DNA from 3 places in the Pseudomonas sp. LBUM1648 genome. Region 1 is predicted to be linked to each of the others. Evidence: predicted binding sites of a transcription regulator. Region 1 holds the regulator's gene; each other region holds the start of a gene.
The links. The regulator FliA, encoded in region 1, starts transcription of late flagellar genes. The targets are predictions, from matches to a motif close to CTAAAGTTTNNNNNNNNNNNGCCGNTAA.
Positions count from the first base shown of each region.

Region 2: a site for FliA is predicted at 3,012-3,039, ahead of motA (flagellar motor stator protein MotA). Genes of this name have one in related genera too.
Region 3: a site for FliA is predicted at 3,613-3,640, ahead of ACA043_RS28605 (methyl-accepting chemotaxis protein). Genes of this name have one in related genera too.

Region 1 covers NZ_CP166808.1:1,786,502-1,793,087, reverse strand. Annotated here, with positions in the region: gene ACA043_RS08200 (chemotaxis protein CheA) at 5-2,272, opposite strand; gene ACA043_RS08195 (protein phosphatase CheZ) at 2,327-3,115, opposite strand; gene ACA043_RS08190 (chemotaxis response regulator CheY) at 3,133-3,504, opposite strand; gene fliA (RNA polymerase sigma factor FliA) at 3,671-4,411, opposite strand; gene fleN (flagellar synthesis regulator FleN) at 4,408-5,238, opposite strand; gene flhF (flagellar biosynthesis GTPase FlhF) at 5,355-6,586, opposite strand, start outside.
Region 2 covers NZ_CP166808.1:578,020-584,605, forward strand. Annotated here, with positions in the region: gene asd (archaetidylserine decarboxylase) at 1-526, opposite strand, end outside; gene rhdA (thiosulfate sulfurtransferase) at 545-1,360, opposite strand; gene ACA043_RS02555 (HDOD domain-containing protein) at 1,403-2,941, opposite strand; gene motA (flagellar motor stator protein MotA) at 3,108-3,959, shown strand; gene motB (flagellar motor protein MotB) at 3,963-5,030, shown strand; gene ACA043_RS02570 (sterol desaturase family protein) at 5,121-6,254, shown strand; gene rsgA (small ribosomal subunit biogenesis GTPase RsgA) at 6,320-6,586, opposite strand, start outside.
Region 3 covers NZ_CP166808.1:6,277,331-6,283,916, forward strand. Annotated here, with positions in the region: gene ACA043_RS28595 (YifB family Mg chelatase-like AAA ATPase) at 1-102, shown strand, start outside; gene ACA043_RS28600 (aldose 1-epimerase family protein) at 99-1,313, opposite strand; gene ACA043_RS28605 (methyl-accepting chemotaxis protein) at 1,533-3,509, opposite strand; gene ACA043_RS28610 (LysR substrate-binding domain-containing protein) at 3,691-4,611, opposite strand; gene ACA043_RS28615 (NorM family multidrug efflux MATE transporter) at 4,770-6,167, shown strand; gene ACA043_RS28620 (putative bifunctional diguanylate cyclase/phosphodiesterase) at 6,350-6,586, opposite strand, start outside.

The DNA.
Region 1 (6,586 bases):
GGATTCAAATACGCCGTGCGGCGTAACGCTTGAGCATGCTTGGAACATCGAGAATCAGTGCAATGCGGCCGTCACCGGTGATGGTGGCGCCGGACATGCCCGGAGTCCCTTGCAGCATTTTGCCCAATGGCTTGATGACCACTTCTTCCTGGCCAACCAGTTGATCGACGACGAAGCCGATCCGCTGCGTGCCCACCGAAAGGATCACCACATGGCCCTCGCGCTGCTCTTCGTGAGCGGCGGAGCTGACCAGCCAGCGCTTGAGGTAGAACAATGGCAATGCCTTGTCCCGCACGATCACCACTTCCTGACCGTCCACGACGTTGGTGGTCGACAGATCGAGGTGGAAGATTTCGTTGACGTTGACCAGCGGGAACGCGAACGCCTGATTGCCGAGCATCACCATCAGGGTTGGCATGATCGCCAAGGTCAGCGGCACCTTGATGACGATCTTCGAGCCCTGGCCCTTGGTCGAGTAGATGTTGATCGAACCGTTGAGCTGGGAAATCTTGGTCTTCACCACGTCCATGCCGACACCGCGGCCGGACACGTCGGAGATCTCGGTCTTGGTCGAGAAGCCCGGAGCGAAAATCAGGTTGTAGCACTCGGTGTCGCTCAGGCGATCGGCCGCGTCCTTGTCCATCACGCCGCGTTTTACCGCGATCGCACGCAGGACGTTCGGGTCCATGCCTTTGCCGTCATCGGAGATCGACAGCAGGATGTGGTCGCCTTCCTGTTCGGCTGCCAGTACCACGCGACCGCCACGGGCCTTGCCCGACGCTTCACGTTCTTCCGGCGACTCGATACCGTGGTCGACGGCGTTGCGCACCAAGTGGACCAGCGGGTCGGCCAGAGCCTCGACAAGGTTTTTGTCGAGGTCGGTTTCTTCGCCGACCAATTCCAGGTTGATCTCTTTCTTGAGCTGACGCGCGAGGTCGCGAACCAGACGCGGGAAGCGCCCGAAGACCTTCTTGATCGGCTGCATCCGCGTCTTCATCACCGCGGTCTGCAAGTCAGCCGTGACCACGTCGAGGTTCGACACGGCCTTTTGCATGGCTTCGTCGCCGCTGTTGAGACCCAGGCGCACCAGACGGTTACGCACCAGCACCAACTCGCCGACCATGTTCATGATTTCGTCGAGACGTGCAGTGTCGACCCGCACGGTGGTCTCGGCTTCGCTCGCCGGTTTTTCCGGTGGCGGTGCAGCCGGAGCACGGGCCGGAGCCGGTGCAGCAGCGGCAGCCGGTTTTGGCGCTTCAGCTTTTGGCTCAGGCTTGGCGGCAGGTTTCGGTGCAGCAGCGACCGGTGCCTTCGCGGCAGGCGTGGCGACTGTCGAAGCGGAGCCTGCAGCAGCGGCGCCAACTTCAGTGAACTTGCCTTTGCCGTGCAATTCGTCGAGCAGCGATTCGAACTCGTGATCGCTGATCAGATCACTGCCGGCAGCGGCAGCCACCGGAGCGGCAGGCGCAGCAGGTGCCGAAGCAATTGCCGACTCCAGCGCTTCAACAGCGAAGTTGCCTTTGCCGTGCAACTGATCGAGCAGTGCTTCGAATTCGTCGTCGGTGATGTCCGAACTGTCGCCCGCCGCAGGTGCCGCAGGTTTGGCCGCTGCTGGCGTGACCGCGTCGGCTGCAAACTGACCTTTGCCGTGCAGTTGATCGAGCAACGACTCGAACTCGGCATCGGTGATTTCATCGCTGGCTGCCGCATCGGCAGTTTGCGCAGGTGCAGCAGCGGCCGGGGCCTCGGCTTCGGCCTTGACGGCGTTCAGCGAGTCCAGCAGCTGTTCAAATTCGTTATCGGTGATGTCGCCAGAATCGCCCTCGACGACCAGTTCCTCGATCATCTCGGCCACTGGCGAAGCCGGGGCTTCATCCGCCGTTTGCGGCTCGGCCAGACGTGCCAGTGCAGCCAGCAGTTGCGGAGTCGCAGCGGTGATCGGGGCACGTTCACGGACTTCGCTGAACATGCTGTTCACTGCGTCCAGTGCTTCGAGGACAACGTCCATCAGTTCTGCATCAACGCGACGCTCACCCTTGCGCAGGATGTCGAACACGTTTTCGGCGATGTGACAGCACTCCACCAGCTCGTTGAGCTGAAGGAAGCCGGCGCCCCCTTTTACAGTGTGAAAACCGCGAAAAATTGCGTTGAGCAGATCTGCGTCATCCGGACGGCTTTCCAGCTCGACCAGTTGTTCGGACAGTTGCTCAAGAATCTCGCCGGCCTCAACCAGGAAATCCTGAAGGATCTCTTCATCGGCGCCGAAGCTCATTAATGGGGTGCTCCTACAGGTCTAAAAACCCAAAAAACCTAAAATTCAAAAACTCTAGAATCCAAGGCTGGATAACAAATCGTCCACATCGTCCTGACCGGACACAACGTCTTCTCGTTTATCGGCATGAATCTGCGGACCTTCACCCTGCGAGAGATGTTTTTGTGGATCTTTTTCTGCAAGCATCGCCGCACGGTCATGTTCGATGCCCGCAAAGCGGTCCACCTGACTGGCCATGAGGACGAGTTTGAGCAAATTGCTTTCGACTTCGGTGACCAGTTGGGTCACACGCTTGATCACTTGACCGGTAAGGTCCTGATAATCCTGAGCCAGCAGGATGTCGTTCAGATTGCTCGACACCGCACGGTTGTCCGTGCTGCTGCGCGACAGAAAACCGTCGACCCGGCGCGCCAGTTCGCGGAACTCTTCAGCCCCGACTTCACGACGCATGAAACGACCCCAATCGGTGCTCAAGGCCTGGGCTTCTTCAGCCAGACCATTGACCACCGGCGTGGCGCTTTCCACCAGATCCATGGTGCGGTTGGCCGCGGCTTCTGTCAGCTTGACCACATAGCCCAGGCGTTCGGTGGCGTCGGTGATTTGCGACACTTCCTCGGCCTGCGGCATGTGCGGATCGATCTGGAAGTTGACGATCGCACTGTGCAGTTCGCGTGTGAGCTTGCCCACTTCCTGATACAGGCCGCGGTCACGGGTCTGATTGAGCTCATGGATCAGTTGCACAGCGTCGCCGAACCTGCCTTTTTCAAGGCTCTCGACCAGTTCGACCGCGTGTTTTTTCAGGGTCGATTCGAAATCGCCCTGTGAAGATTCGTTATGCTCCATAGCTCCCCCGCGCGTCATCAGCCGATGCGTTCGAAAATCTTCTCGATTTTGTCTTTCAACGCCTGAGCCGTGAAAGGTTTGACCACGTAGCCGTTCACACCGGCCTGAGCGGCCTCGATGATTTGCTCGCGCTTGGCTTCAGCGGTCACCATCAGCACTGGCAGGTGCTTGAGTTTTTCATCGGCACGCACGTGACGCAGCAGATCGATACCGGTCATGCCCGGCATGTTCCAGTCCGTTACCAGAAAGTCGATGCTGCCGCTGTTGAGTACCGGAATGGCGGTGACGCCATCGTCGGCCTCTACGGTGTTGGTGAACCCAAGATCCCGCAGCAGGTTCTTGATGATCCGCCGCATCGTTGAGAAGTCATCAACGATGAGGATTTTCATGTCTTTGTTCAATTCGACCTCCAAGCAGTCTTAAACGCGCCCAGCACCTGGACGCGCCACTTCAATCAATCGGCGCAGCACTCGAAGACTGTCTGGAGCACAACAGAGCAAGACCGGTGCCGTTTATCACCGCACCAGCCTCGTTCGCAGTGTCCCCACACTGCCTTCAGCGCGCTCGCCACTCCCCCAAACGCCCCCGCAAACGGGCCGCGCACTGGCTGTGTAACTGGCTGACCCGCGATTCACTGACGCCAAGGACTTCACCGATCTCCTTGAGGTTCAGCTCTTCGTCGTAGTACAGCGCCAACACCAGTCGCTCACGCTCCGGCAAATTGGCAATCGCGTCCGCCAGCGCTGCCTGGAAGCGTTCATCTTCCAGATCGCGTGACGGCTCAAGATGAGCACTGGCGCCATCCTCGTGCAGCCCTTCGTGTTCGCCGTCCTGCAACAGGTCGTCGAAACTGAACAAGCGGCTGCCCAGGGTGTCATTCAAAATCCCGTAGTAATCGTCGAGACTCAATTGGAGTTCGGCCGCAACCTCGTGATCTTTAGCATCACGGCCGGTTTTAGCTTCAATTGCACGAATCGCGTCACTGACCATACGGGTGTTGCGGTGAACCGAGCGTGGCGCCCAGTCCCCTTTGCGCACTTCGTCGAGCATCGCGCCGCGGATTCGAATGCCCGCGTACGTTTCGAAACTGGCGCCTTTGCTGGCGTCATATTTGGTCGAGACTTCGAGCAGACCGATCATCCCGGCCTGGATCAGATCCTCGACCTGCACACTCGCCGGCAATCGCGCCAGCAGGTGATAGGCAATGCGTTTTACCAGTGGCGCGTAACGCTCGATCAATTCGTACTGCGCGTCACGTGCCGACTTCTTGTAGTAATTCATACCGCTGGCGGTCATAGCACAGGCCCTGCCGTTTGCTGCACGAGGCGTTCGACGAAAAACTCAAGGTGGCCGCGCGGGTTGGCAGGCAGCGGCCAGGTGTCGACCTTCTGGGCGATCGCCTTGAACGCCAGCGCGCACTTGGAGCGCGGGAAGGCTTCATAGACCGCACGCTGCTTCTGCACCGCCTTGCGCACGCTTTCGTCGTAAGGCACGGCGCCGACGTATTGTAGGGCCACGTCAAGAAAACGATCCGTGACCTTGGTCAATTTGGCGAACAGGTTGCGACCTTCTTGCGGGCTCTGGGCCATGTTGGCCAGGACGCGGAAGCGGTTCATGCCGTAATCGCGATTGAGCAACTTGATCAGGGCGTAAGCGTCAGTGATCGAGGTCGGCTCGTCGCAGACCACCAGCAACACTTCTTGCGCGGCGCGAACAAAACTGACTACCGAGTCACCAATACCCGCAGCGGTGTCTATCACCAAAACGTCGAGATTGTCGCCGATGTCACTGAAGGCCTGAATCAGACCGGCATGTTGCGCCGGGCTGAGGTGAACCATGCTCTGGGTGCCGGACGCAGCGGGCACGATGCGGATCCCGCCCGGGCCTTGCAACAAAACGTCGCGCAGCTCGCAGCGGCCTTCGATCACGTCGGCCAGCGTGCGTTTGGGCGTCAGGCCCAGCAGAACGTCGACGTTCGCCAGCCCCAGATCGGCGTCCAGCAGCATGACCCGACGGCCAAGCTCTGCCAGCGCCAGAGACAAGTTCACTGACACGTTAGTCTTGCCGACGCCACCTTTGCCGCCGGTCACCGCGATCACCTGTACGGGATGCATGCTGCCCATGTTATTTCTTTACCTTGTCTTGCATAGACGGAGGCCACATTACTGGCTGCGCGTTCACAACCGGAACAATGCGTGGCAGACCATCGATGTAGGTACAAAAACTGTTCATGAATACCTCAGCCTACCTGCTTGGTCGGGCTGTGATAGATATCAGCGAACATGTCAGCCATGGCTTCTTCGCTGGGTTCTTCCTGCATTTGCACGCTGACGGCGCGGCTGACCAGTTGATGACGGCGCGGCAGATGCAAATCATCCGGAATCCGTGGGCCATCGGTCAGGTACGCGACCGGCAATTCATGACTGATCGCCAGGCTCAACACTTCGCCAAGGCTGGCCGTTTCATCCAGTTTAGTCAGGATGCACCCGGCGAGCCCGCAACGCTTGTAACTGTGATAAGCGGCGGTTAGAACCTGTTTCTGGCTGGTGGTTGCCAAGACCAGATAATTTTTTGAACGAATGCCACGACCGGCCAGGCTTTCGAGCTGCATGCGCAGTGCCGGATCGCTGGCTTGCAGGCCGGCGGTATCGATCAGCACCACGCGTTTGCGCAGCAGCGGATCCAGCGCCTGGACCAGCGACTGGCCCGGATCGACGTGGGTTACCGGCACGTTGAGAATCCGGCCCAGGGTCTTCAGTTGTTCCTGAGCGCCGATGCGGAAGCTGTCCATGCTCACCAGCGCGACGTTCTGCGCGCCGTATTTGAGCACATAGCGCGCAGCAAGCTTGGCCAGCGTGGTGGTCTTGCCCATGCCGGCAGGGCCGACCATCGCAATCACACCGCCCTCTTCCAGCGGCTCGACTTCCGGTACGGCAATCATCCGCGCCAGGTGCGCCAGCAACATGCGCCAGGCCTGACGAGGTTCTTCGATATCAGTGATCATCGCCAGCAAGTCGCGCGACAACGGGCCGGACAGACCGATCCGTTGCAGACGGCGATACAGGTTGGCTTGCGCCGGGCGGCTGCCTTGCAGCTGATTCCAGGCCAGGGTGCCGAGCTGGACTTCCATCAGCTCGCGCAGGCTGTTCAATTCAAAACGCATCGAATCCAGTGCACGCGGATCAACACCGCCAGACGATTGCGCAGGTGCCGGGGCTGGACGCGCTGGCGCAGCGTAAGTCGGCTCGCTCAACGGTTCGGCGGCAGTCAGCGGCAGGCCAGCGGTCAACGGCAGCCCGGCAAAGATCTGGCGATTGCTATTGCCGTCGGCTTCGCCACGCAGGCTCAGTTCGGCTTGTGCAGTGACGATACGCGACTGGGTCTTGCGCAATTCATCCTCAAGTTCCATGTTCGGAACCCGTGGCGCCAGCGCCGACAGTTTGTAATCCAGCGCCGCCGTCAGCTCGACGC
Region 2 (6,586 bases), 1.2 Mb from region 1:
GGACGTTTTCGGCTGTGGTCTGGTTGACCGAGAAGATCCGGCCCGGGATGTAGACCATTTCACGCAGGGTGCCGGCCAGTGGCATGTGGACGCGGTGGTAGTCCTTCGGCGACAGGTAAATAGTCGCAAAGTCGCCGCCCATGAACGGCGCAGCATTGGCTGCGTCACCGCCAAGCAGTTCCAGCACGCTGAAGCTGTGACCCTTGGCCTGGAACACGCGACCGTGTTCGATCGGGCCGAGTTGGCTGACCGCGCCGTCGGCCGGGCTGAGGATCGCGCCCGGGGTTTCGTCCAGCGGGCGCGCGCCATCTTTCAGGGCGCGGGTGAAGAAGGCGTTGAAGTGCTCGTAAGCGGTCACGTCTTCAACCAGCGCTTGCGACATGTCGACTTGATAGCGCTTGGCGAACCAAGTGGTGAAGGCATTCTTGAACCAGCGCACGCGGCACTCGGCAATGCAGCCGGCCAGGCGCGACAGCAGGTGGTGAGGCAGCAGGTACTGGCTGAGGATAAACAGACGCTCTTTCATGGGTTGTCCTTAAAAACCTTAAATCTCGACGGGCGTGTCAGGGTGGTTGCCCCATTCGCCCCAGGAACCGGCGTAGCCCTTGACCCGCGGATAACCGAGGGATTTGGCCACCAGATAAGTGAAGCCCGACCGGTGATGGGTCTGGCAGTGGGTAATGATTTCTTTGTCCTTGGTGATCCCCAGGTCTTCGAGGATCTGTGGCATGTCCGTGCGGATGCGCAGGTTACGCGCCTTGTCCATGCCCGCGGTCCATTCGAAATTGACCGCGCCGGGAATATGGCCGCCCTTGGCCGCCAGCACTTTCTCGCCGGAATATTCCAGCGGCCCGCGCGCATCCCAGATCGCCAGATCCGCGGCGCCGAGACGGCTTTGCAAGTATTCGCGCGTAGCGGTCGGTTCATCTTGCAGGGTCAGCGATACCGGGCCACCAACAGCCCGTGGCACCTGGATCGACATCGGCATGCCATCCGCCAGCCACGCCGGAAGACCGCCATCGACGTAGTGATATTTGTCGTGACCGATCACGTCGAGCAACCAGATGAACCGCCCGGCCCAGCCGCCGCCCTCGTCGTCGTAAACCACGTAGACCGCGTCTTTGCGATGGCCGAGTTCACCGAACAACGCTTCCAGATCGGCCTTCGCCGGCAGCAGTCCCGGTGCCGGCGGTTGGCCGAGCTGGGTGCGTTTGGGGTCGACATACCGCGCGCCGGGAAGATGACCTTCGGCATAGCGGGCGGGGCTGGTCAGGTCCACCAGAATCAGTTCGCTGGACTCGAGCCGAGGGAGCAGGTCGCTCGGTTCGATAACGAGCGGCAAGCCAGAGAAGTCAGACATGTGAAGTCTCCAGAGCACAAAGGGGGGGATTGTAGCGCAGCCTCATCGGCCACGGCTGCTAAAGCTGTGCAGGGCTTTTTCGATGCACTGCGCGGTTTTACCGAAGGCTTGCACGGTGATGTCGGCGAATGGCCCGCCGCCCTGATCAGCCACAACGATCATGATCACCCGGCCATTGTTGACCAGTGATCGCAGGAACAGATGCTCGCCACGGAACAGCGTGCGCAGGCTCGGCGGCAGCAGCGCGGAGAATTGCGTGTTGTTCTCCGGGTTGATCCGCACCTGAGCTTGTTGTGCGAGCAGCCGTTGCAGAACTTTGCTCTGGCTGACAACAAAGTTCAGCGCAGAGGCTTCTTTGGGCAGGCCGAAAATTTGATTCACACGCAGATTGGATTGCGTGCGATCGGCCATCAGAATCATCACCCGGCGCATGCCACTGGCGACCAGCGCGTCGCGGGCGGCGACGGTCAGGCTCATGGCATTGGTGAAACGGCTCGGCTCGGCCAGCAATTCGGCGCACTGCCGGCGCCATTGAGTCAGATCTTCGGCATTCGGTGCGGCAGCAGGCAACATCCCGGCCGGCAGGCGAAGGGTGCCCCACGGCCACAGCAGCGAAACCGCCGGGTGCCACAAGTCACGCATCGCATGCTGGCGCGCACTGTTGGCGGCTTGCTGGTGCAACTGTTGTTGCACCTCGTCCATCGAAATCTGTAGATAAAGGCTGGTCAGATACTGCCAGCGCTCACTGTGCGGACTGTCCCATGCCTGTTGCGCCGACAGCGCCAGACCGTTGGCCAGCAGTACGGTATTGGCGGGTTGATTGAGCCAGCGCCGCAGTGTTGGGTCGTCATCGAGACGATTTTGCTGACGCAACGGATGTTCGCTGTCACGGGCAATGCGCAACACTTTGACCAATTCGCGTTGCTCGCTGAGCAGCAACTTATAGCCCTGCTGCACCCAGATCGGCAGGTGCCAGGCTTGCACCAGCGCCTCGGCGATTTTAAGCAGGCGCACGCCAAACAATTGCTGCTCGACGGTGCGCGCCGATTCGCCCTTGTGGATAACCCGCAGTTCCCACTCTTCAAGCAATTGTGGATAGGTCAGTGCCAGCGGCCACAGCGGCGACAGAAACAGCAGGCTGCCCCAATGAATGTCCTGCCACAGCCGCGCCAGGCGACTGGCAAAAAAACCGTTGGCCTGTTGCGTGGCGTGCTGGCTGATCATTTGCAGTTGGCGCAAGGCCTTGGGGATTTGCATCTGCGGTTGAGCAGGCAGGCGCGCCAGCAGTTCTTCGGTGCGGGCCAGACCCAGACGGTTGATCGCAACTTCAAGATTTTCGGCCGGTGTGGCCATGGTGCCGTGGGTGTGACGATTTGCCTCACGGATGATGCTCAAGGCCAGGGCGGGGCTGTCCTGCATCAGGTCGGCGATGTCTCGCAGCGAGCTGCGATTGTCACGGATCGCCCGGCAAACCTTGTCGTGAGACTCTTGCGGCACGGGCAGGCGCACGCTATCGAGCAGCTTGACCCAGCCGTCGAGGGTGGTCGGTTTTGCGTGTGGGACGTTCGTTTCATTAGCCATGTCTGGACGAGATCTTCACTGACTGTAGACGCGCCCGGCATGGGCTAAATTGGCTTTTCGCCTGAACTGGCTATAGTCTGGCGCAGTTTTGCCGATAAGTAGAAGAAGAGATTTTTTAACTTCCGAATATGACCTTGAACCCGACTTAAATAAGTACTTTCTACCTATGGCTAAAATTATCGGCATCATCGTCGTATTCGCGAGCGTGCTCGGCGGATACGTGCTCTCCCACGGCAAGATTGCCGCCCTGGTCCAGCCCTTCGAGGTGTTGATCATCGGTGGTGCGGCGCTGGGTGCATTCCTCCAGGCCAACCCCGGCTACATGACGATGCACGTGCTCAAGAAATCCCTGAGCATGTTCGGTTCGCGTTTCAGCCACACTTTTTATCTGGAAGTGCTCGGCCTGATCTACGAGATCCTCAACAAGAGCCGCCGCGAAGGCATGATGGCCATCGAAGGCGACATCGAAGACGCCGCCGCGAGCCCGATCTTCGCCAAGTACCCGGCGGTACTTAAAGACGAGCGCATGACCGCGTTCATCTGTGATTACCTGCGCATCATGTCCTCCGGCAACATGGCTCCGCACGAGCTGGAAGGCCTGTTCGACATGGAGCTGTACAGCCTTAAAGAAGACCTTGAGCACCCATCCCACGCGGTGAACGGTATTGCCGACGCCATGCCGGGTTTCGGTATCGTCGCGGCAGTACTGGGTATCGTGGTGACCATGGCGTCCTTGGGTGAAGGCGATCAGAAGTCCATCGGTCTGCACGTAGGTGCGGCACTGGTGGGTACCTTCTTCGGTATTCTCGCGGCCTATGGTTTCTTCGGTCCGCTGGCAACCTCTTTGGCCCACGATGCCAAAGAAGAGCTGAACGTCTACGAAGCCATCAAAGCCTCGCTGGTGGCTTCGGCTTCCGGCATGCCGCCATCGCTGGCGGTGGAGTTTGGTCGCAAGGTTCTGTACCCGGCCCACCGTCCAAGCTTTGCCGAGCTGGAACAAGCCGTTCGCGGTCGCTAAGTCATGGAAAATAATCAGCCGATTATCATCAAGCGCGTCAAGCGCATAGCCGGCGGGCATCACGGCGGGGCGTGGAAAATCGCCTTCGCCGACTTCGCCACGGCGATGATGGCGTTCTTCCTGGTGTTGTGGCTGCTGTCCACCGCAACGCCTGAGCAGAAGATCGCCATCGCCGGCTATTTCAAAGACCCGGTCGGCTTCTCCGAAAGCGGCACGCCGTACATCATCGATCTGGGCGGTACGCCTACCCTGGCGCCGGAAAACACTCTTAACCCTGAAGTGAAATCCCAGCCGCAACCGGACAAAGTCACGGTCGATGCCGAGCAAGTCGAAGGCATGGCCGAGATGGTCGAGAAGGAACGCCTGGAACTGCTCCTGCAAGAATTGCAGAACAAGGTCGACGAGAACCCGCAACTGCAGAAGTTCAAGGACCAGATCCTCTTCGAGATTACGCCGAACGGCTTGCGCATCCAGATCATGGACGCTGAGAACCGGCCGATGTTCGACTCGGGTTCTGCACGTTTGAAGCCGTACTTCGAAGACATCCTGCTGGCCATGGCCGACACCATCAAAGCGGTGCCGAACAAGATCAGCATCAGCGGTCACACCGATGCCAAGCCTTATATCGGCAGCGGCGATTACGGCAACTGGGAGCTTTCGGCCAACCGTGCCAACGCCGCCCGCCGTGCATTGATTGCCGGTAGCTATCCGGATGCGCAAGTGGCGCGGGTTGTGGGTTACGCCTCGTCGGCACTGTTCGACCGGGAAAACCCGTTCAACCCGGTCAACCGTCGCATCGACATCGTGGTGCTGACCAAGAAGGCCCAGGCAGCCATCGAAGGCGCGCAGGGCGCCGATCCGGCGAAACCGGCTGAGCAAGGACCGAGCGGTGCTGCTCCGGCAACACCGGTCGATCCGAACGCGCTGCCGGCAGATCAGCAACCGGTGCCTGCGCACGAGTTGCGCGAGCGCCTGAACCTGTTCGACGACGCGGCACCCAAACCGGCCCAGCCGGGAAGTGCGCCGCCAGCGCCACCGGCCACTGCACCGGCCACCGCGCCGAAGCAGTGACCTACAAAAAGCCACGGTTACCGTGGCTTTTTTGTATCTGCCTGCGTCGCATTGACCAGTCGCAGTTTTCGCAATCACGGAAGATCAGTTATGGAAAGACTCAAAGCCTATTTTCAGCGGCACGGCAACGCACCTTTCAAGTTTGGTGAAGGGCGGGTCAGTGGCTATATCTCGGCCACGCTCGGGCTGTTGAGCCTGCTGGCGGTGTTCTGCTTCCTGTTCCCTGAATGGCTGACCACCGCTGAACTGCGCAAGGTCTACGACGAGCAATTCGCCCGCACCACACTGTTGCTCGGGCTGGTGCTGTCGTTCAGCCTCGGCACCCTGAATATCCTGCTCAACAAACGCAAACGTCTGGGGATCACCGGGCTGGTCGCTTCAGGCCTGGCGGTATTTCTCGGTGGCACCAATGTGCAAGTCAGCGAAATCGGGCAGACCCCATACTCGCTGGGGTTGGACTGGTTTGTCCTGGCGCTGCTGGTGTCGGCCATCGTGTTTATTCCGCTGGAAAAGCTCTATTCCAAAGACCCCGAGCAAAACATCCTGCGGCCTCACTGGCGCACCGACCTGACCTACTTTTTCGTCAGCCACATGCTGGTGCAGTTCATCCTGATCTTCATCACCGCCTCGTCGAGTTACATCGCCGGTTGGGCAGTGTCGCCGGGCTTTCAGGCCAGCGTGCAAAGCCTGCCGCTGGTGGTGCAGTTCCTGCTCGCGGTGCTGGTGGCGGATCTCGGTCAGTATTGGCTGCATCGGCTGTACCACGTGGTGCCTTTTCTCTGGCGCCTTCACGCCGTGCATCACTCCAGCACACACATGGACTGGCTCGCCGGTTCGCGCGTGCACTTCATCGAAATCCTGCTGACCCGCACCGGCGTACTGGTACCGCTGATGCTGCTGGGCTTCGCGCCGCAGGCGTTGAATGCCTACGTGATTCTGGTCGGTGTCCAGGCCGTACTGGCTCACGCCAACGTGCGAATCAATGGCGGCTGGCTGAATTACCTGATCGTCCTGCCGCGTTACCACCACTGGCACCACGCGCGGCACAAGGACTATATCTACAAGAACTACGCGATTCACACGCCGTTGGTGGACATGCTGTTCGGCACCTTCAAGCTGCCGCCGAAAGAGTGGCCGGTGCGTTATGGCGTGTTTGGCAAGGAATTGCCGGGCGGGATTGTGCAGCAGCATCTTTATGCGTTTAAGAAGCCTGAGCCGAAGTAAGGCCTGGCGGATATGAAAAGCCCCGAATCGTCGGGGCTTTTTTTCGTCTTTGGTTTGCCGGGTGGTCAGTAACCGTTTTCCGGCAAGCTGGCGATGATCGAGCGGTAGCTGTTCATTCGTTGCTGCTGCACGCGGCCATCTTCAAGGGCCTTGAGCAGTGCGCAACCCGGTTCGCGATCATGCTTGCAGTCGCGGAAGCGGCAGGTGCCGAGCAGGTCATTGAACTCGATGAAACCGGCTTCGACGTCGGCGCGGCTGACGTGGCCGAGGCCGAATTCGCGGATGCCCGGGGAGTCGATCAGTTCGCCGCCGCCCGGGAAGTGGAACAGCCG
Region 3 (6,586 bases), 2.0 Mb from region 1:
TTACTCAAAGTCGCCAGAACCCTGGCAGACCTTGAGCAAGTCGATGCAATCAGGCGTGAGCACTTGGCCGAAGCGCTGCAGTATCGGCCGGCGACGCCTTAATGCTCGGTCAGATCAACCAGTGGCGCCTGCCGCACTTCGGTTGCGCGCCCGGCCTGAATTTCGGTTACACGCTTCAAGGCGTTATCCACAGCATTTTTGTCGGCGAGCAGGCTGTAGCTGATCTGGAACTGTTTGTGTTCCTTCGGCGCAATGGTCGGCACCAGATTCAGCGGACGCTGATAGCGGCGGTTGTAGGAGAAACTGGTGCCCGGCTCCAGTCCCGTGACATAGCCCTGCCCTTGGGTGTCAGTGTTTTTCCACAGGGAAAACACCGGCAACTGCTGGGTGTTGAAGCCGACGGAAACACCGAGGCTGCCGGCCTTGTTATGCAGAACGGTCAGGGTTTCGCCTTTGGCGTCAGCATAGGGCACGACGTTGTAGACGGTTTCGTCGTAGTCCTTGGTCGGGGCGCGGTAGGTCTGCCAGTCGGGCAAATCACCCTTGGCCTTGTCGTTGAAAGGCGAGACCTGTTTCACCGGCGCAGCAAAACGGGCGCCCTGCTCAAGGAACGGCGTACTGAAGTTGCTGTGATACAGCGCCTGATATTCCTTTGGATAATCGCCGTTGTTGGTCAACTTATCGTTGAGTGCGAAACGCACGCTGCCGGGCTCGGTGACCAGTTCAGTGACGACCGTGAAGTCGACTTTCTTGAACGCCTGCTCTTTCAGTTCGCCGCGCAGACTGATGGCGTAGGGTGGTTCTTCATCGATGTGCAGCGTGACAGTGCTGGCCGGGATGTTGGCGGCGCGCCCGTGCAGGGTCAGCAGCTCACCATTGTCCATGCCGGGATGGCCGACCCATTCGTAACCGCAGCGGGTCACCAGTTCGTTGAAGCCTTCCAGCCAGCCCAGGCCACCGCGTCCGTTGAGTTCGATGAATGCCGGATTGACCACATCCTTGACCGGCGAATCCCAGCCCATGCGCACGTTGCCAACGGAGGCGTGCAGGACATTCATGCCACGGGTCGGCACCACAGAGAGTTTCATCGTGCCGTTATCGATATCCACGATGCTCACACCTTCCTGCCGCCCACCATGCAAGGTGCGCAGGCTTATCGAGAAGGGTTTGTCGGTTTTCACGCCGAGTTGCTCACTGGTGATGGTCCAGTTTTGCGCGGGCTTATTGGCATCGAGAAGGACGTAATCCCAAGCCATGGCATGGGAGGCAGCGGACAGTGCGCCGAGTGCGGCGACGAGTTTGAGCGGGGACATGGCAGCAGCCTTTATTGGAGTTGTGCCATTTTTATAGCGCTGCGGAAACGTTTCAGCAAGTGTATTAGATCGACAGATCGCATGTTCTGCCGAAGATCTTCAGTGATGCAATCGCGAGCAGGCTCGCTCCCACAGGGGATCCGGGTCTTCACAAAATCTGTGATTCGCACCGGACACTGTAGGAGCGAGCCTGCTCGCGATAGCTATTTCAGGCGCACATCAACGGAAGCGATCAACCTCGGAACGCAAGTCCGCCGCCAGTTTCTCAAGCTCCTTGGCGGTCACGGCCAGGTTGGAAACCACTTCACGCTGCTCGCTGTTGGCCAACGCAATACTTTGCAGGTTGCTGCTGAGCAACGTCGCGGTGCTGCTCTGCTCCTGCGTCGCCGTGGTGATCGCTGCAAACTGCTGCCCCGCCGAACGGCTCTGCTCGTCAATCCGCGCCAGCGCAGATGCCACGTTGGCGTTGCGCGACAGACCTTCCTGCATCAGCACATTGCCCTGCTCCATGGTGCTGATCGCGTTGCCGGTTTCCTGCTGAATGCTCTGGATCATGCCGGAGATTTCATCGGTCGCCTGACGAGTGCGCGACGCGAGGTTACGCACCTCATCCGCCACCACCGCAAAGCCGCGACCTTGCTCGCCCGCACGCGCCGCTTCGATGGCTGCGTTGAGCGCCAGCAGGTTGGTCTGCTCGGCAATCGAGGTAATTACGCTGACGATGCCACCGATTTCCTGGGAACGCTGACCAAGAGTGTTGATCACGGTGGCGGTGGTGTTCAGCGCGCCGGCGATTTGCTCCAGAGAGGACGAAGCCTCTTCCATCGAGCTGCGACCAATCTGCGTTTGCTGCGCGTTTTCCTGAGCCAATCGCTGGGTGGCGCCCATGTTGTCGGCGATGTCCAGCGAGGTGGCGCTGAATTCTTCTACCGCGCCGGCCATGCTGGTGATCTCGCCGGATTGCTGCTCCATACCTTCGTAAGCTCCGCCGGACAAACCGGAGAGCGCCTGCGCGCGGCGGTTGACCTCTTCCGAGGAGCGGCGGATGTGCTCGACCATGGTCGACAACGCCTGGCTCATCTGGTTGAACGCGCGGGACAGTTGACCGATTTCGTCGTTGCTCGACACGTTCAGACGCACGCTCAGATCCCCGGCGCCCAAGGCTTCGGCCTGACGCACCAGATCACTCAACGGTGCCAATTTGCTTCGCAGCAACCACACCACCGAACCGACCGCCAACAGCATCGCCAGCAAACTGCCGATGGCCAGTTGCGTACCCACGCTCCAGGTCACCGCACGGATTTCGGCTTTCGGCATGCTCGCCACGACCGCCCACGGCCCACCGTCGAACGGCACCGAAACGCTGTAGAAATCTTCAGCCTTGTCGCTCCAGAACTGGCCTTTGCCCGGGGTTTTGGCCAGGCCGCCAATCACCGTAACCGCCTGATCCAATGCTTGTACGCCCGCCGGGGCAACCAGCCATTTGTTTTGCTCATCCAGCAGCGCCAACGAGCCGGTCTGGCCGATACGGAAGCGCTTGAGGTTGTCGAACTGGGCGTTCTGCGCGTCGGTGTAGTCGAAGCCGACAAACAGCACCGCGATCACCTTGCCGCTGCTATCACGCACCGGGGTGTATTGAGTCATGTAGGAACGATCAAACAACAGGGCGCGACCGACATAACCCTGGCCCGCCATCAATTTCGCATAGGCCGGGTGAGCGTGATCAAGCAAGGTGCCGATGGCGCGAGTACCGTCCTGTTTGGTCAGGGAGGTGCTGACACGGACAAAGTCTTCGCCACTGCGCACGAACAGCGTGGCGACACCAGCAGTCATCTGCTTGAACTCGTCGACTTCCTTGAAGTTGTTGTTCAGCACTTCGCTGCCCAGGTGCAGGCCCGGTGTCTGGGTGCCTGCCACGCTCACGGGCTCACTCGGGTGAATGCTCAAACCTGCGCTGAAGCGCTTCTCGAACAGCCCGCTCAGGCGCTGGGTGCTTTCACGCAGCGTACCGTGGAAGGTGCTCAGTTGGTCGGCGAGCAGACGCGCCTCACTGGCCAAGTGCTCTTCACGGGTGGCGAGGTTGGCTGTATCCAGCGAACGCAGGGCGAACACCGTACTGCCGCTGATGACAATCGCCAGTATCACGGCGAGCGCGAGACCAAGCTGTGAGGCGATCCGAGCGCGAGGTTGAGACATGGACAGCTCCTGGCCGAACTTGTCGATCCTCCTTGATCGCAGCTCGGATAATTTTCTAATGGGGGTGAATCCTGGATACCGGCACGACGGTTCCACATGCACGTATTCGGCGGCAAAACCGAATACTTGAGCGAACAGCAGGGTTATGGCACAAGGCCGGCATTGTGACGGCTCGATCGTTTCAGCTCAAGCGCGTGACGGCCGGCAGCGCCATGGCGCGGACTTCGCCTTGCAGGAAGTCACTGAGGCGGCGCAAACGTTCACCTCCCGGCCGGGTTTTTGGCCACACCAGATAATAATTCAGTCCACTGGCGACGGCGGTTGGCCACGGCAGACTCAAACGTCCCTGCGCGACATCCTCGGCGACCATCAACAGATCGCCCATCGACACGCCGTAACCGCGCGCCGCTGCAATCATCCCCAACTCCAGCGTATCGAACACCTGGCCGCCCTTGAGCGACACCTGATCAGAAAGCCCCATATGCTCCAGCCAACTGCGCCAATCACGGCGATCCGGAGTGGGATGGAGCAATTCGGCGAACGCCAGACGCGCCACGTCCCATGGCTGGTCATTCAGCAGGTTGGGCGCGCCCACCGGGATCAGCTCTTCGGGAAACAGCAGGCTGGCCTCCCAGTCCGGCGGAAAATGGCCGTCGCTCAGCAGCACGGCGCAATCGAAGGGCTCATCGTTGAAATCTACCGAGTCCACGTCCATCCAGGCACTGGTCAATTGCACTTCGTTACCCGGCTGCAAATGACGAAAGCGACTGAGGCGCGCCAGCAGCCAGCGCATGGTCAGAGTCGACGGGGCTTTCATGCGCAGGATGTCGTCCTCTGCGCGCAAGGTGTTGCAGGCGCGCTCAAGGGCAGTGAAGCCTTCACGGATGCCCGGCAGCAGCATGCGCGCCGACTCGGTCAGTTGCAGATTGCGCCCGCTGCGGTGAAACAAGCGGCAGGCGAAGTGTTCCTCTAGCGTACGAATGTGCCGGCTCACCGCGCTCTGGGTGATCGACAGCTCCTCGGCCGCGCGAGTGAACGAGCTGTGCCGCGCCGCCGCTTCAAATGCGCGCAGGGCATACAAAGGAGGAAGACGACGAGACATTCGGAAAGCTCCTATAGCGGGATGCGGCCAACTTATCAGAATCTGTTCAGGATGAGTTTTAATCATGCAACCCATCCTTTTTATCCCTTTGTGCATTCCCTGCCAAGCGCCGAGAATCGACGCTCTCCTGTTCCCTCTATTGATGAGTGGTGAAGACCATGCAGCATCCTGTGCGTACCGAACTCTGGGCCATCCTGCGGCTGTCGGGGCCGTTGATTGCTTCACAGTTGGCGCACATGTTGATGGTGCTGACCGACACCGTGATGATGGCGCGCATCAGTCCCGAAGCGCTGGCCGGCGGCGGCTTGGGCGCGGCAACTTATTCGTTCGTGTCGATTTTCTGCATCGGCGTGATTGCCGCGGTCGGCACCCTGGTGGCGATCCGTAAGGGCGCCGGCGACATCATTGGCGCCGCCCGCCTGACCCAAGCGGGATTGTGGCTGGCATGGCTGATGGCGCTGGGCGCAGGCTTGCTGCTGTGGAACCTGAAACCGGTGTTGCTGCTGTTCGGCCAGACCGAAACCAACGTCATCGCTGCCGGGCAATTTCTGATCGCCCTGCCCTTCGCCCTGCCCGGCTATCTGAGCTTCATGGCACTGCGCGGTTTCACCAGTGCGATTGGCCGGGCGACGCCAGTGATGGTGATCAGCCTTGCTGGCACGGTGGCCAACTTCTTGCTCAATTACGCGCTGATTACCGGCATGTTCGGCCTGCCGAAACTGGGTTTGATGGGCATCGGGCTGGTGACGGCGATCGTCGCCAACTGCATGGCGCTCGCGTTGGCCTGGCACATTCGCCGGCATCCCGCATATGACGCGTATCCGTTGCGCGCCGGCCTGTCGCGGCCGAACCGGCAATACCTCAAGGAACTCTGGCGGCTCGGTCTGCCGATTGGTGGCACTTACGCGGTGGAAGTCGGGTTGTTCGCCTTCGCGGCGTTGTGCATGGGCACCATGGGCAGCACGCAAATGGGCGCGCACCAGATTGCCCTGCAGATCGTTTCGGTGGCATTCATGGTGCCGGCGGGGATGTCGTACGCGATCACCATGCGTGTCGGCCAGCATTACGGCGCCGGTCAGTTGCTGGATGCACGCATGTCCGGTCGGGTCGGTATCGCGTTCGGCGCGGTGGTGATGCTGGGTTTTGCGATGGTGTTCTGGCTGCTGCCGAATCAATTGGTCGGATTGTTTCTCGATCACAACGATCCGGCGTTTGCCGAAGTGATCCGCCTCGCGGTCAGTCTGTTGGCAGTGGCGGCGTGGTTCGAGTTGTTCGACGGGACACAGACGATTGCCATGGGCTGCATCCGTGGGCTCAAGGATGCCAAAACCACGTTTCTGGTCGGGCTTGGGTGCTATTGGCTGATCGGCGCGCCGGCGGCGTGGTGGATGGCGTTCCACCTGAACTGGGGACCGACGGGGGTCTGGTGGGGCTTGGCGTTGGGGCTGGCGTTTGCGGCGGTGAGCCTGACGCTGGCGTTTGAATGGAAGATGAAGCGGATGATTCGGCGTGAGCCTGCGTCATCCAATCAATACACAGTCGCCCAGACCGACTGAGATCCCTTGTAGGAGAGAGCCTTTGTGGCGAGGGGATTTATCCCCGATGGGTGGCGAAGCCGCCCCAAAACCGGTAGCTGGGGTCTATCAGATGTATCCAGTGCTATGGTCTTGCGACTGCTTCGCAGCCGATCGGGGATAAATCCCCTCGCCACAATGTTGTTCCAAATTGAGTTATGGAGTTAGCTCACGACTTCCAGGGCTGGATGCTGACTCGAACCAAACGTCAGGTACTCCACCAGCTCCGCCAACGGCAGCGGCTTGCTGATCAGGTACCCTTGAACCTGATCGCACCCGAACCCGCGCAGCAGATCCAGTTGCTCCGGGGTTTCGACCCCTTCGGCGACCACTTCAAGATGCAGGTTGTGCGCGAGGTTGATCATCGCGTGCACCAGTTTGCGGTTCTCTTCGCGCTGCTC